DNA from 2 places in the Rhizobium pantanalense genome. Region 2 is predicted to be linked to the other one. Evidence: predicted binding sites of a transcription regulator. Region 2 holds the regulator's gene; the other holds the start of a gene.

Region 1 (3,416 bases), on a different contig from region 2:
GCTGCACGCACTTTTCAAAGGAGCAGAGGTTTAGCTTGCTCCTTTAAGCTGCGGTCCGGCCAATGTGGATGCTGTGAACGCTTGCTCTCTTCTGCGCGACGAAATCCGTCAGCGCGGATGGAATGTCAACATGGGCGCTGCGCCGTGCAAGAATACGGAACCCTTTGGGAAGACAGGCGGCGATGCGGTCGATAATCGTCTCATAATCGACAATGAGCATCTCCCGACCGGCCATGAGGTCGAAGAGAAGGGGATCGGCGAGCACGCGCTCATTTTCGCAGAACCAGTAAGAGGAAATTGTCAGATCGGGGAGGTAACCGATCTGCGCCGGCAGATTTCTTTGCTCGAACTGGAAATCGCCGGGCAACCCCGCGGCAGCCATCAATTCTCTGGCGAGGGACAGCTGGTGTTCGGATAAATCCAGCCCCCGAAGCTCCAGCTCGGGATTGTGGGCGAGATAGGCAAAGGCAAGGCTGAAGGCGCCGGAGCCGCAGCCGAGATCGCATACCCTTCTATATCTGTGGACGGCGTCTTCGAGGCTGGTAAGCGCCTGCAGGCATTTCAGAGAGTTTCGCATGCCGAATGCACGGGTGAAGGCATCGGCGGAGAGGTTATAGTCGAATATCTCGATCTGGCGCCGGCTTTCGACAGCATTGCGCAAAGCAATACTGTCGTTGCTTGGATGGTACAGGTGGTTACACCTTAGCAGGACCTCGGAAAATTCTTCGAGATTTCGTGTCTGTACGGCCGCGTATGTCATGAAGCCTGTCCTCGCCAAGGGTGTAGTCTTTGGCGTGATTGGAAAGGCTGCATGCGCCGAAAGCAAGCCCTCAAAAATTGCCCTTGACGCTCGATAGGGCAGGGCCGCGCAACGACGACCATCGAACGCCGAAGCCATGTCAGCCTTGTGGTAGCGCGATTGGAAATCCTTCGAAGGTCTTGAGGGTATCGAGGACGATCGCCGTCTTCACGTGCTGAACGGATTCATGCGGCAGCAGCACGTCGTTGACGAAGCGGGAGAGATCGGTAAGCCCGCGGGTGGCGACCTTAAGGTGATAGTCCATTTCGCCTGTCAGCGCATAGGCTTCCAACACCTCCGGCAGTCCGTTGATGAGCTGCGAAAAACGGCGGGCATTGTCTCTGTTATGGGTGGCAAGCGTCACCGAAATGACAACGAGCATATCCAGCCCCAGTCGCTGCCGGTCGAGATTGGCCTGGTAGCTGCGAATATAGCCTTCCGCCTCCAGTCTGGTGCGGCGGCGCGAGCATTGCGACGGCGAAAGGGCAATGCGCTCGCCGAGTTCGTTGTTCGTCAATCTGCCGTCTTTCTGAAGTTCCTCCAGCAGGCGCAGATCCAATTTGTCGAGCTGTTCATCCATTGCGCAAAACTCTCAAAATGCTCACGAAGCCTGTATGAGTTTTGCCTTTTCCTGAGAAAGTTACAAGCTTTCGGGGTAAGCCCACGCCAAGTCTTGCGTAGTTGAACGCGATGGTTTTCGAGGCTTTTGGACCAAGTGAAACGGAAAGGGACTGCGCAGCCACCCCGTTCGCGCCATCTCTTTAGATGCCGCGCATACAATCAGCCTCCCTTAGCGTTTGTCCCTTTAGAATTTCCGGTTGCAGAAAGTCGACTCCTTTTTACATGATTGTCATCTGGCTTTTATAAGTGGGAGGCGGGAAGCAACCAAACGCAGGGGGTATAAATGCGTAAATTTCTTCTCGCCATGATGTCTGCGACCGTAATGTCCGGCGCAGCCCATGCAGCGACAGTCTATCCGTTGGACCGGGCAACGGTACTCGCCGGCTCGCCATTCGATTTTAAGGTGGAATTCAGCAAGGTTGTGAAGCCGGAAGACGTGAAAGTCACGGTCAACGGCGAAAGCTACGATGCGGTTTTCGGCAAGGCGGCTGATTTCGTCGCAGAAGAAAAGGGCGCTGAAGACAAGGTTCTTGGGTCCGCCCTGATCCTGCGTGGCGTCAAGCTCGCAAAGCCCGGCCAGTACAAGGTCGAGGTTTTGGCCGGCGACGAGAAGAAGTCCGTCAACTGGGATGTCTATGGCACATCGGCCATGCCGAAGGCCAAGAACATCATCTTCCTGCTCGGCGACGGCCTTTCGGTTGCACACCGCACCGGCGCCCGCCTCATGTCCAAAGGCATGACCGAAGGCAAGGCCAATGGCCGCCTCGCCATGGACGACATCCCGCCGGTTGCCTTCATCGGCACGTCCTCGACCTCGGCCATCGCAACCGACAGTGCCAACACCATGTCGGCCTACATGACCGGCCACAAGTCGGCGGTAAACGCACTCGGCGTCTATGCCGACCGCACGCCGGCAAGCCTAGACGACCCGAAGGTCGAAACGATCGGTGAAGCACTGCGCCGCACGGGCAAGAAGTCGCTCGGGATCGTCACCACGGCCGAAGTCGAAGATGCGACGCCGGCAGCGCTCGTTTCCCATACGCGCAAGCGTGGCGACAAGGCTGAGATCGTCGGCATGATGTACGACGTCAAGCCGGATGTCCTGCTCGGCGGCGGCTCGGCCTATTTCCTGGCGAAGAGCGTTCCGGGCTCCAAGCGCAAGGACGACAAGGACTATATCGCGCTCTTCAAGGATGCCGGCTATGCCGTTGCCACCGACAAGAGCGAACTGGCCACCGCTGCCGGCTCCAACCAGGACAAGCTGCTCGGTCTCTTCCACACCGGCAACCTCGATGTCGCGCTCGATCGCGAATTCCTCAAGAAGGGCACCGTCGACAAGTTCCCGAACCAGCCCGGTCTGGTCGACATGACCAAGGTCGCGCTCGACAAGCTCGCCAAGAACCCGGACGGTTTCTTCCTCGTGGTTGAAGGTGCCTCCATCGATAAGATGAGCCATCCGCTCGACTGGGATCGTGCACTGGTCGACACGATCGAGTTCGACAAGGCCGTGGCCGTTGCCCACGCATTCCAGGAAAAGAACCCGGATACGCTTATTGTCGTCACCGGCGACCACACGCATGGCGTCTCGATCATCGGCACCGTCGACGATAACAAGCCGGGTACCGAAATGCGCGAAAAGGTCGGCACCTATGCCGCTGCCGGCTTCCCGAACTACGAAGACAAGGATGGCGACGGCTATCCGGATCGCGTCGACGTTTCGCGTCGCCTGTTCATGGCCGCCAATAACGGCCCTGATCACTACGAGACCTTCCGTCCAAAGCTCGATGGTCCTTTTGTTCCGGCTGTTCAAAACGAGAAGAAGGAATATGTTGCCAACGAAGCCTACAAGGACGTGCCCGGCGCCGTCTTCGTGCAGGGCAATATTCCGCGGGACGAGGATAGCGGTGTCCACGCCGTTGACGATGTCGTGCTCCAGGCAGCCGGCCCGGGTGCCGAGGGTTTCCGCGGCTACATGGAACAGAGCGACGTCTATCGC
Region 2 (3,416 bases):
GCCAATACGGTCACGGCTCTGATCGGCCCTTCAGGCTGCGGCAAGTCCACCTTCCTGCGCTGCCTCAACCGCATGAACGATACGATCGAGACTTGCCGCGTCACCGGCAAGATCACGCTCGACGATCAGGATGTCTACGACGACAGCATTGACGTGGTGGAATTGCGCGCGCGCGTCGGCATGGTCTTCCAGAAGCCCAACCCGTTTCCGAAGTCCATCTATGAGAACGTCGCCTACGGTCCGCGCATCCATGGCCTGCATCGCTCAAAGGCCGATCTCCAGCATATCGTCGAAACAAGCCTGCAGAAGGCCGGTCTCTGGGGTGAGGTGAAGGATCGCCTCCATGACGCCGGCACGAGCTTGTCGGGCGGTCAGCAGCAGCGTCTGTGCATCGCGCGCGCCGTTGCCGTCAGCCCGGAGGTCATCCTGATGGACGAGCCGTGCTCGGCGCTCGATCCGATCGCGACCGCCAAGGTCGAGGATCTCATCCACGAGCTGCGGGAGAATTTCACCATCGTCATCGTGACGCATTCCATGCAGCAGGCAGCCCGCGTCTCGCAGCGTACCGCAATGTTTCATCTCGGCCACCTGGTCGAGGAGAACGACACCGATAAGATGTTCACCAATCCCGACGATTTCCGCACGCAGGATTACATCATGGGCCGTTTTGGTTGATGATGGCAGGCGCGCGGCTCCTTTCACACAGTTCACTTTGAGGATAGAAAAATGGTCTCCACTCACATTCTGTCAGCCTATGACGAAGACCTGAAGTTCCTGACGCGCCGCATTGCTGAAATGGGCGGCCTGGCCGAGCAGATGGTTAGCGACAGCGTACGCGCTCTCGTCAACAGCGACGCGGCTCTGGCCCAGAAAGTCATCTCCGACGACGTGGTTCTCGACCATGCCGAGCGCGAAGTCGGTGACAAGGCGATCGTCACCATCGCCCGCCGCCAGCCGATGGCAGCCGACCTTCGCGAAATCATGGGATCGATCCGCATCGCTTCTGACCTGGAGCGCGTCGGCGATCTCGGAAAGAACACCGCAAAGCGCGTCATCGCCGTGCAGGGCACTGGCGTCCCCCGCCGTCTCGCCCGCGGCATCGAGCATCTCTCCGAACTGGCGCTGAGCCAGCTCAAGGAAGTTCTCGATGTCTACGCGACCCGCTCGCCCGATAAGGCGGTGTCGATCCGCGAACGTGACGAGGAAATCGACGCCATGTACACCTCGCTCTTCCGCGAGATGCTGACCTACATGATGGAAGATCCGCGCAACATCACCACCTGCACGCATCTTCTCTTCTGCGCCAAGAACATCGAGCGCATCGGCGACCACGCCACCAATATCGCCGAGACGATCTATTACATGGCGACAGGTGCTCAGCCCGAAGGCGAGCGCCCGAAGGACGATACCGCCAATACCGTCGGCGCAGTGACGGAATAATCTGGAAGCGAAGAAAGGAGACCATAGGCGCATGGTTCCGAGAGTTGCTGTTGTAGAAGACGAGGAAGCGCTCAGCGTTCTGCTGCGCTACAATCTTGAGGCCGAAGGCTTCGAGGTCGACACGATCCTCAGAGGCGATGAGGCCGAGCTGCGTCTCCAGGAGCGCATCCCCGATCTCCTGATCCTCGACTGGATGCTCCCCGGCGTATCGGGCATCGAGCTCTGCCGCCGGCTGCGTATGCGGCCGGAGACGGAGCGACTGCCGATCATCATGCTGACGGCCCGCGGCGAGGAAAGCGAGCGCGTGCGTGGGCTTTCGACCGGCGCGGACGATTATGTCGTCAAGCCGTTCTCGACGCCGGAGCTGATGGCTCGCGTCAAGGCGATGCTGCGGCGTGCCCGCCCGGAGGTTCTCTCCACGGTGCTGCGCTGCGGCGATATCGAGCTGGACCGAGAAACCCATCGCGTCCACCGCAAGAGCCGCGAAGTACGGCTGGGGCCGACGGAATTCCGCCTGCTGGAATTCCTGATGTCCTCGCCCGGCCGCGTCTTCTCGCGCTCGCAGCTGCTCGACGGCGTATGGGGTCACGATATCTACGTCGACGAACGCACTGTCGACGTCCATGTCGGCCGCCTGCGCAAGGCGCTCAATTTCTCCAATATGCAGGATGTCATCCGCACCGTTCGCGGCGCGGGCTATTCCATGGAAACCTGAGCGGTTTGCCGCTCGGGTATCACTAAAGCATGTCGCGCAAAAGTGCGTAGCGGTTTTGCGAGAACGACATGCGCCAGACGGAAAACCTAAAGCACGGGAAGCGAATCTGAAAGATCGTGACGTGCTTTAAATAGCGGCGGAAATAGAAAAACGGGCCTCGATGGGCCCGTTTCTCATTGTCTTGCTGTGACTTTCAGCCGTTGTTGCGACGGCGGTCATGCACCGGCTGGTATGCCATGCGCTGATGATAGGTGCAGTACGGCGAAGAATCCGGGCTGTCATTGCCGCAGAAGTGGAAGTCGTCCTTCAGCGGGTCGCCGACCGGCCACTTGCAGGTGCGCTCCGTCAGTTCCGTCAGGCCGAGGCGGCGAGAGATCGGAACGACGACGTTCGATGCCGGACGATACTGGATTTCATTGACGGAATCGACCTCGATCTCTTCCTTCAGCATGGTTGCGCCCTGCTGGCGGGCGACGACCGTACGGGTGGCAACGCGCGATCCGTAGGTTGCGGTGCGGGGTGCTGCTGCGCTGCGCTTCGGCGTGCGCGCCGCGGTTGCCGTGCCGCCCGCCTTCGCTCGGCCAGGAAGGTTCAGGCGGTGCACCTTGCCGATGACGGCATTACGGCTCACGCCACCGAGCTGCGCAGCGATCTGGCTGGCGCTCAACCCTTCGGACCATAGCTTTTTCAGCTTCTCGACGCGTTCGTCTGTCCAATTCATGCCCTGTCTCCGCTGTCGCGTTTCCGATGGCAGAATCCCTCACCATTGCCTCGCATGGGAACGAGGCGCGAAACGCTCTAAAATTGTGGTGACTAGTTCCGCCGCATGCAGTCTAGCAATTGCTTTTTAACCTAGTGTGAGGCTGACTCCGTGACAAGAGTCGCGAGAATCTTGAGGAATCGATTTCGAGGTTTTCCCCAACTTGCTGCCCAGGCGTGGCATTTCTGCAATAGGCGCGGCTGAACCTATCTCTTTTGCCCGCAAGCGCTATCTCGCACCTGCTAAAGCGCCAGTTTTGTTGACATCGCGGTGCAAAACATCAATAGTGCCCAGGCCGCCGCAAGGCGGCATTTTTGATTTTTTCGGACCCGTTTCATCAAATGGAAGCGATCGGTCCTTAAAGTTGTGATCGAGGAGATATGGCCATGGCCGAGACCACGCCGCTTTATGACACCTATATGCGCGCTCCGTTACGGTTCGAGCGAGGCGAGGGCGTGTGGCTGGTCACCGAAAATGGCGAGCGCTACCTCGATTTCGCAG

The links. Region 2 encodes PhoB, which activates phosphate uptake and scavenging genes when phosphate is short. Its sites were predicted from a motif close to TGTCATNNANCTGTCAT; they were not measured.
Region 1: PH558_RS32225 (alkaline phosphatase) is a predicted target of PhoB. The motif match lies at 1,648-1,664, and genes of this name have one in related genera.

Annotation. Positions count from the first base shown of each region.
Region 1 covers NZ_JAQJCH010000019.1:39,911-43,326, reverse strand. Annotated here, with positions in the region: gene PH558_RS32235 (SAM-dependent methyltransferase) at 44-760, opposite strand; gene PH558_RS32230 (Lrp/AsnC family transcriptional regulator) at 900-1,379, opposite strand; gene PH558_RS32225 (alkaline phosphatase) at 1,704-3,416, shown strand, end outside.
Region 2 covers NZ_JAQJCH010000003.1:141,060-144,475, reverse strand. Annotated here, with positions in the region: gene pstB (phosphate ABC transporter ATP-binding protein PstB) at 1-675, shown strand, start outside; gene phoU (phosphate signaling complex protein PhoU) at 727-1,440, shown strand; gene phoB (phosphate regulon transcriptional regulator PhoB) at 1,472-2,155, shown strand; gene PH558_RS10065 (GcrA family cell cycle regulator) at 2,349-2,876, opposite strand; gene PH558_RS10060 (aspartate aminotransferase family protein) at 3,302-3,416, shown strand, end outside.